Regions from separate parts of the Lysinibacillus sp. A1 genome, predicted to be linked through region 2. Evidence: predicted binding sites of a transcription regulator. Region 2 holds the regulator's gene; the other holds the start of a gene.

Region 1 (4,434 bases), on a different contig from region 2:
TGAGCATACCAAGTTAAGAATACTGCAGAAATGTAAAGTACAGCGGCAATACTCAATACGACAATGCTCCAAGCAAATGGACTTGTATATAAAGTCCAATAGTTTAAAACAGGCTGCCCGTTAATGAGATCCACATACCCTCCACCAGCAATGGCAAAAACAACAGACAACGATGCAGGAATTAATAAACCTGCTACACCATAGGTCAGCGTGTACCCAATATGTCCTCTTGTACCATACGATTCAAAGGCATAATAGGAACCTCGAATGGCTAATAGTACAAGGGAAATGCTGACGGGTATAAGTAAAATGGTTCCGTAGTAAAAAGCAGTTTGCGGGAAAAATCCTACGATCCCTACAAAGAAGAATACCAAAAAGACATTGGTTACTTCCCAAACAGGCGATAAATATCGTTTAATAATATTCGTTAAAATATGATTCTTCCCAATCAGTAGGCTATAGGCGTTAAAGAAACCGGCACCGAAATCAATCGATGCGACAATGACATAGCCAAATAGAAAAATCCACAATACTGAAATACCTAGAATCTCTAATGTCATAGGATGTCACCGCCTTTTTCAGAGTGACGATCTTCAATCTCACGCTCAATAGGATTCTTTTTAAACATTCGCACCAAGACGACAACACTTCCTACCGCTAATACTGCATATACACCTGCAAACAACAATAGCATTAAATCCACATGGTCACTCGTTGTGGCCCCTTCTGGAGTTCGCATCAAGCCATAAAGAATCCAAGGTTGACGTCCAACCTCAGCAAGCCACCAGCCCGCTTCAATAGCAATGATAGAAAGCGGCCCCCCCGCCACAATGATCCATCGATACCAGCGTGAATGAATAAACTGCCAGCCCCGTGCTTTCCCTACAACATACAGTAATGAAACTAGCACCATAAACATACCTATGGACACCATAATATCAAAGAGATAATGAATATAGAGTGGTGGTAGATCCTCTTCCTCGAATTGATCTAATCCAATTACCTCTGCATTAGGATTAAAATGTGCAAGAATGCTTAAAGCATACGGAATTTTGATGGCATATTTCACTTCTTCTCCATCTAGCACGCCAAATAAAACAAGAGAAGCCTTTCCTTCCGTTTCAAAATGCCATTCCGCTGCAGCTAATTTTTCTGGTTGATATTCCGCTAAGTATTTTCCTGAGAAATCTCCAATCACAGCTGCTGCAATGGAGAAAATTAAACCAATTTTCATCAGTAACAGTAATGCTTTTTTATGGTATACATGTTTCGATCCTTTAAGCATTCGGTATCCTGCTATAGCGGCTAAAACAAATGCAGATGTCATATACGCTGTTACGAGTACATGCGCCACCTTTGTTGGCATAGCAGGGTTAAACATCGCTAAGAAGGGTTGAATATTAACAAGGTTCCCGTCAACAATATCGAAGCCTCTCGGGGCATTCATAAAGGCATTTACGATTGTAATAAATACAGCCGACATCGATGCACCTACTGCAACTGGAATTAACAATAGCATATGCTTTTTCTGACTATCGAAGCGGTCCCAAGTATATAAATAAATGCCCAAAAATATAGCTTCAAAGAAAAATGCAAACGTTTCCAAAAAAAGTGGTAATGCAATGGTTTGACCAGCTAGTTGCATAAAGTTAGGCCATAATAATGATAGTTGTAAACCAATTGCCGTTCCCGTCACAACACCCACCGCGACCGTAATGACGAAGCCACGTGCCCAACGTCTGGCCATTAAAATATAATGCTCATCATTCTTTTTATACCCAGTCCATTGAGCAATCATGATCATTAACGGGACACCGACCCCTATCGTTGCATAAATGATGTGGAACGATAAAGTTAACTCAGTTAATGCACGACTCCAATAGACTGCTGATTCGTTTATCATCTCATTGCCCCCTAGCTCCCAAATATTCTTCCAAGAATGGAAAGTAGCATAATGATTGCAACACCAAAGCTTAGCCAAATAAGCTTCTTCTCCTGTGACTTATACAAAAGCAACACTTCCTTTCCCTTATCCATACCCCATTTTCCACTATTACAACGAAAAAAACCTTTATAATGGACCGATATTTCAGCCTATTAATAAGGTTTCAAATTTTGTTCAAGTAATATACGCACATTTGCCAAACATTTTTCTTAATTCATTCACAATTCCTAATTCTAAAGGTTAGACTTACTACATATTCAATTTTTCGCTGCGGGCTATTTGCTTTACTCTATTATCTTTTTGGTCGTTTGATACGAAAGCTTAGGTGGAGTTTTTCAAGAGTACGCTGAATCCTTTATACTAAAAAGCTCATCCTCGTTAAAACGAAGATGAGTTTTTCATGTATTATATACGGTCCTCTTCGCGAATATCTGCAAGAGGGACAAAAATTTCGATATGACGCTTTAAATTTTCAAAGGTAGCTGGAGCGTCTCCGCCATATTCACCATCTAGATTAAGATGTACTTCGTTTTCAGTAGTGACTTTGACAACACTCGCTTTTTTGTAAATGACACGGTCATCATTTAAATGTTCGCCTCTTAATGCCATAGCCGCTAGTTGAATAAACTCAGGTAGGCTAACCTTCTTTAACACTAATAATGTAAAGAATCCATCATTGATACTTGCATCTGGTGCAAGTTTTTCAAAGCCTCCTACAGAGTTGGTTAAACCACATAAGAACATCATGGCATCCCCGTCAAACACTTCCCCATCATATTCTATACGCATATGAGAGGCTTTGATGGATGGAATCATTTCTACTGCCTTTAAATAGTAGGCTAACTGCCCAAGCATTGTTTTCATTTTACTTGGTACTTCATATGTTAGCTCCGTAATCCGTCCGCCAGCAGCAATATTGATGAAATAGCGTTCGCCATTTAATAGACCGACATCCACTGGCAATGTATCACCTTGTATAATAATGTCTACCGCTTCATCAATATTTCGCGGGATATGCACGGCACGGGCAAAATCATTTGTAGTGCCCATTGGAATTAGACCAACTTTCGGACGGTTTTCAAATGGACTTACACCTGAAACAACTTCATTTAAAGTGCCATCTCCACCAACTGCGATGATTATATCAAAGCCACGGTCTACTGCATCTTTTGCTGCAAGTGTTGCATCGCCTTCACCGGTTGTTGCGTGACAGGATGTTTCATAGCCTGCTACTTCTAATTTTTCCAACACCTCTGGTAGATGCTTCTTAAACGCTTCGCGTCCAGATGTAGGATTATAAATGATTCTTGCTCGTTTCATAACATACCTTCCTGCTTCATAAGATTCTATTTCATTCAACGATTTACTCGCTAAAATGTTGCTTTACTTTTGTAACGCGTTTGTCACCTGTTTTTTAAAGTCTTCATAGACATACGTCCAATATGCTTGGTTCGTTATATTTTCCTCACGAATCTCCGCATAAAGGGCCTTTTGAGCTTCTTCAAATGTTGGATCTTCTTTATCTGGTAAGCTTGCACGCTTCGTTACAACAAGCTCTTGTAATTCAGGTGCACGTGGACCCCATTTTCCAATCACCTCACCAGTACTGCTATCTAATAGCAAGTAAATTGGAATAGCACGACCTCCATTTGTTAAATAACGATCAATTAGATCTGTATCCGCATCACGGAACACTGTACGCATGTCCAATCCAGCTGCTTCAGCAACACGACGAACGATTGGATTGTTTAACATAGCATCTCCGCACCAATCTTCCGTAATCGTTAAAATTTTTGGTTGCTTGTCTTTTAATAATTCAATAAAGCCATCGTTTGTTGGCACTGCAAAGTCGTCATAAATGCGGAAGCTCTCTTCTTTAAGAGTCGTCATATTGTCCATATATTGTTGAATCGAAATAGCTTCATTAAAATATTGTTGTTCTGTTTTCATTGGTTCTCGTCCCCCTTATAATTATCTATTCTATATTTTGCTATGAAAACTCCTTTTAAACAACTATTAAGTGTTACAAATTTCAATTTTGTTACATTTATGAAAAATAATAGCCGAGAAAGCGATTAAGCTCTCTCGGCTACTATGTTTACAACGATTAATTATCGTTTGGCAATTTCTTGTTGCAATAATTTATTGACCATAGGTGGGTTCGCTTGACCTTTAGTAGCTTTCATAATTTGACCAACTAAGAAGCCAATAGCACGATCCTTACCATTTTTGAAATCCTCGATAGACTGTGCATTGTTATCTAAAACTTCTGTAACAATGGCTAGTAAAGCACCTTCATCAGAAATTTGAACTAAGCCTTTTGCTTTTACAATTTCTTGTGCAGAACCGCCATTTTCAACTAATTCAGCAAACACTTTTTTACCGATCTTAGAAGAAATAGTACCATCCGTGATTAATTTCACCATTTCAGCAAGGTTTTCAGGTGTTAATGCCGTATCCTTTAAGTCTTTTTGTTCTGCGTTTAAATA
Region 2 (4,434 bases):
GGAACGTCTATCAAGGAAAAAAAGAGACAATACCACTCACAATTGTTTGGGGTATTCTTGGTTTCTTCCTTGTATTTTTTGGTCAAATGATTGGAGCAGCTATTGAAATGGCTGTTTTTGGTATTGAAGGAGGTTCCCAAAATACCGCTGATATTGTCGCTATAGCTAAAGGAGCACCTATTGCCATATTAGCGATCGTTGTATTTGGTCCCATTTTAGAAGAGTTCGTCTTCCGTAGAGTTATATTTGGATCACTTGTCCAAACAACAAACTTCTGGGTGGCGGCAATAGTAAGTGCTATATTCTTTGCGATTATCCACTTCGACTTCTCTCATATTTTACTTTATACAATTTGTGGTTTGATCTTCGCCTTTTTATATCACAAAACAAAACGTATTTGGACTTCCATTATTGCACACGTCATGCTGAATGGATTTGTGACACTTGTACAATTCTATGCAGAACCATTGCAAAAGTTTCTTCAAGAACTAGAAAAAATGCAATAAATTTTTGTAAAGCTCTATAAAGTTGTCAAAAATACAAAAGCTCGGTGCCTTTATGTAGGTACCGAGCTTTATCTATTACTGTTTATTCAATTCTTCTATTTGTCGTCGTTGCTGCTCAAGTGCCTCTTCAATCTGGCGCTTTTGCTCCGCTTCTTGCTCTTCTTTTAATCGAATTTCCTCTGATTTTAAATATTTCCTATAACCTACTCGAGATATCATAATACTAATTTCATACAGGATAAATAGCGGCACTGATACCATTAAGTGAGACGCCAATTCAGGCGGTGCAATGAGAGCAGCACATACAAATAAACCAAAGTATGAATATTTACGAATACGAATTAGTAGATCTGGACTCAATATTCCTATCCGTGAAAAGAACAATACTACAATAGGTAATTGGAATAGAAAACCGAATGGTATTGTGAGTTTAAATAAAAATGTAAAATACTCATGTATTCCAATTGTTTGCTTAATATCTAAATCATTTGATAAATTCATCATGAATTTGATGACATACGGGAATAATAAAAAGTATGAAAAAGATAACCCTGCGATAAACAATAAAAATGAATATGGTATATAGCTTAAGGTTGCTCTTCGCTCTACTTCCCTTAATCCTGGACTAATAAACGACCACAATTGATACATTAATACTGGCGATGAAAGAATAAATGCAATTAAAAAAACAACTTGAATATAAATTGCTAGTGGTGTTACTACGTCAAATGCATGGAGCTCAATATTATATTTTGCTCCTGTGGTTTGAAGGTATTTAACAAGTGGCTTTGCGACAAAAAAGGCGCCAGCCATAGCGAGAACAAAGAAAACGGCAACAATGAACAGCCGTTTTCTTAATTCTTCTATATGCTCAATGACAGTTAGATCTTTTGGATTCATTCCTCAACATCCTAACTTACTTATCTAGTTCTTTCTTTTTCTTGTCATCATCATCTTCGTCGGCTAAACCTTTAGTAGCATTTTTGAATTCACGTAGTGTTGAACCAAATGCTTTACCAAGCTCTGGTAACTTTTTAGGACCAAAAATTAATAACGCGACAACTCCGATAATAATGAGGCTCATAGGACCAATACCGCCCATTACAGCCACCTCCTCTTTATATCCATCATTTTAACGCATATTTCGCCATTTTGCTAACTAATTATATGTGAAAGTTTTTCGTCACTCTCACTGATTTTACCTTGTTTTATTTAAAATTACTATTTGACAGAAACAGTGAACTCCACTATAAAATATGTAAAAATTTCACACTTCCTGATTCCGAATTAAATAAATAAGCGCTTGCAATTCTACCGATAAATCAATGGTTAAGAGCTGCATACTATCTGGCACCGTTAAGCGCTCGGGCGTAAAGTTTAAAATTCCCTTTGCATTCATAGCCGCTAACCGATCTGCCATTTTTTGTGCAGAGCGCGGTGATACTGTCAAAATAGCAAGCTCAGCCCCATATTCTGCATACTTTTCTTCCAGCAAATCAGGATGAAAAACAGGAATGTTACTAATCATTTTGCCATCCTTCGGCGCTTTCGAATCAAATGCTACAACAATATGAGTGTTGTGGTTTTTTTGAAAATTATATTTTAATAATGCACTGCCTAAATTCCCCACGCCAATTAACGCTACTTTTGTTGTTTCATGTTGATCAAGCGTCTGGCTAAAAAATTGTAATAGATGCTGTACATCGTAGCCATAGCCTTTCTTTCCAAGAGCACCAAAATAAGAAAAGTCACGGCGAATGGTTGCAGAATCTATTTTCATCGCTTCACTCAGTTCCTTCGACGAAATACGTTCCATACCTTCTTGTGCAAAGTTTTGAATAAATCGATAGTAAAGAGGAAGTCTTTTTGTAGTGGCTTGTGGAATTTTTAATTCTTGTTTCAAACTTTCTCCTCCTTATAATGAAACTCAATCAATTTTACTGTACTAATTTTAATACATATATCCTTAACTATATACAACATTTTTCAATCCACTAGCGTATTTCTCTTTAGTTAATGGCGCTTTGTACGCAGCTAACTAAAAAGAAATCGTTTCAATCTTACATGACTGCTTGGAATAAGTAAAGCACCGACATTGCATGCAAATCGTTCATCCATTACACTAAGGTAGAATTGAGGTGTCAAGAATGATTGTTTTACAGGTCAATCAACTAACTAAATCCTTTCTTGCAGATGAAATTTTAAGTGGTGTGAAATTAGAAGTTCAACACCGTGATCGCGTTGCCTTAGTAGGGCGCAACGGTGCAGGTAAATCTACTTTATTAAAAATAATTGCTGGTCAAATGTCCTATGACTCGGGGGATATCATTATTCCAAAGGGCATCCAGGTTGGCTATTTAGAGCAACATGCCGGATTAAATTCTACGTTAACTATTTGGGATGAAATGATGACCATTTTCGAACCCCTTTTAGCTCAAGAACAAACACTCCGCTCGCTCGAACAGCAAATGGCAGATCCTACTGTTTATGAAAATCCTACTCTGTATGCCAAAGTTATGTCGGAATACGATCAACTACAGCATACATTTAAGGATGCTGGCGGCTATCAATATGAATCGGACATACGCGCAGTGCTTCACGGTATGCAATTCTATCCGGAAGACTATGATAAACCTATTAGCTCACTATCTGGTGGACAACGCACACGCTTAGCACTAGCTAAGCTTTTATTGAGTAAACCAGACCTACTAATTCTCGATGAGCCTACGAACCATTTAGATATTGAAACATTATCTTGGTTAGAATCTTATTTAAAGAGCTATGAGGGCGCTATTTTAATTGTTTCACATGACCGCTACTTCTTAGACCAAGTTGTTTCCATTGTCTACGAAGTTTCACGTCATCGTGTCACAAAATTTACAGGCAACTACAGTGCTTATTTAGATGAAAAAGCTAAAAACTATGAACGTGATGTCAAACTTTTTGAGCGTCAGCAAGACGAAAAGGCCAAGCTAGAGGATTTTATCCAAAAGAATATTGCACGTGCCTCTACAACAAAAATGGCACAAAGTCGACGGAAGATGCTTGAACGAACAGAGTGGATGGAATCGCCGGATGGTGATGAGAAATCCGCTAGTTTTGGTTTTACGATTGAACGTCAAAGTGGAAATGATGTGTTATCCGTTGATGATTTAACAATCGGCTATAACGATCAGCGCATATCTAGTGGGATTAAGCTACGTACTTTTCGCGAGGATCGGATTGCTCTTGTTGGACCAAACGGAGTTGGTAAATCGACATTATTAAAAACGATTGTGAAAGATTTAACACCTCTAGCAGGTGATATCCGTTATGGTACGAATGTACAAATTGGCTATTATGATCAAGAGCAAGCAAAGCTTTCAAGCAATAAAAGTGTCTTAAAAGAGCTATGGGATGAATGGCCGCTGATGAATGAAAAAGATATTCGCACCGTATTAGGACGTTTCCTATTTAGTGGAGAGGATGTGGATAAAACCGTCTCTTCATTATCAGGCGGTGAGAAAGCACGACTGGCACTTTCAAAATTAATGATGCAAAAAGCCAATTTTTTAATTCTCGATGAGCCTACAAACCATCTAGATTTAGATAGTAAAGAGGTACTGGAAAATGCGTTGATCGATTACCCTGGAACGCTTCTATTCGTCTCCCATGACCGCTACTTCATTAATCGTATCGCTACGAAGGTAGTGGAGTTGTCTGGAACTGGGTCGTTTGAATTTTTAGGGGACTATGATTATTATGTAGAGAAAAAACAGGAGCTGTTGGAGCTAGCACAAATGAAAAGTACTTCCCAACCGCAACTACAGCAGGACCTACCTGATAAGTCCTCTACCTCTAAAATTGATAAAGAGGCAAAAAAGCGTGAACGGCAAATAAGACGTACTATCGAAGAATTAGAAGGCAAGATGCAAGAAACGACAGCCTC

The links. Region 2 encodes Rex, which represses fermentation and respiration genes when NADH is low (regulators of the CRP and FNR family bind a similar motif). Its sites were predicted from a motif close to TTGTGAAATATTTCACAA; they were not measured.
Region 1: PI85_RS17745 (cytochrome ubiquinol oxidase subunit I) is a predicted target of Rex. The motif match lies at 2,152-2,169, and genes of this name have one in related genera.

Annotation. Positions count from the first base shown of each region.
Region 1 covers NZ_JSZM01000023.1:27,756-32,189, reverse strand. The annotation lists gene PI85_RS17750 (cytochrome d ubiquinol oxidase subunit II) at 1-560, opposite strand, end outside; gene PI85_RS17745 (cytochrome ubiquinol oxidase subunit I) at 557-1,903, opposite strand; gene PI85_RS17740 (diacylglycerol kinase) at 2,351-3,265, opposite strand; gene PI85_RS17735 (thioredoxin family protein) at 3,329-3,895, opposite strand; gene gatB (Asp-tRNA(Asn)/Glu-tRNA(Gln) amidotransferase subunit GatB) at 4,057-4,434, opposite strand, start outside.
Region 2 covers NZ_JSZM01000032.1:24,723-29,156, reverse strand. The annotation lists gene PI85_RS20200 (CPBP family intramembrane glutamic endopeptidase) at 1-506, shown strand, start outside; gene tatC (twin-arginine translocase subunit TatC) at 582-1,406, opposite strand; gene PI85_RS20190 (twin-arginine translocase TatA/TatE family subunit) at 1,423-1,608, opposite strand; gene PI85_RS20185 (redox-sensing transcriptional repressor Rex) at 1,774-2,409, opposite strand; gene PI85_RS20180 (ABC-F family ATP-binding cassette domain-containing protein) at 2,654-4,434, shown strand, end outside.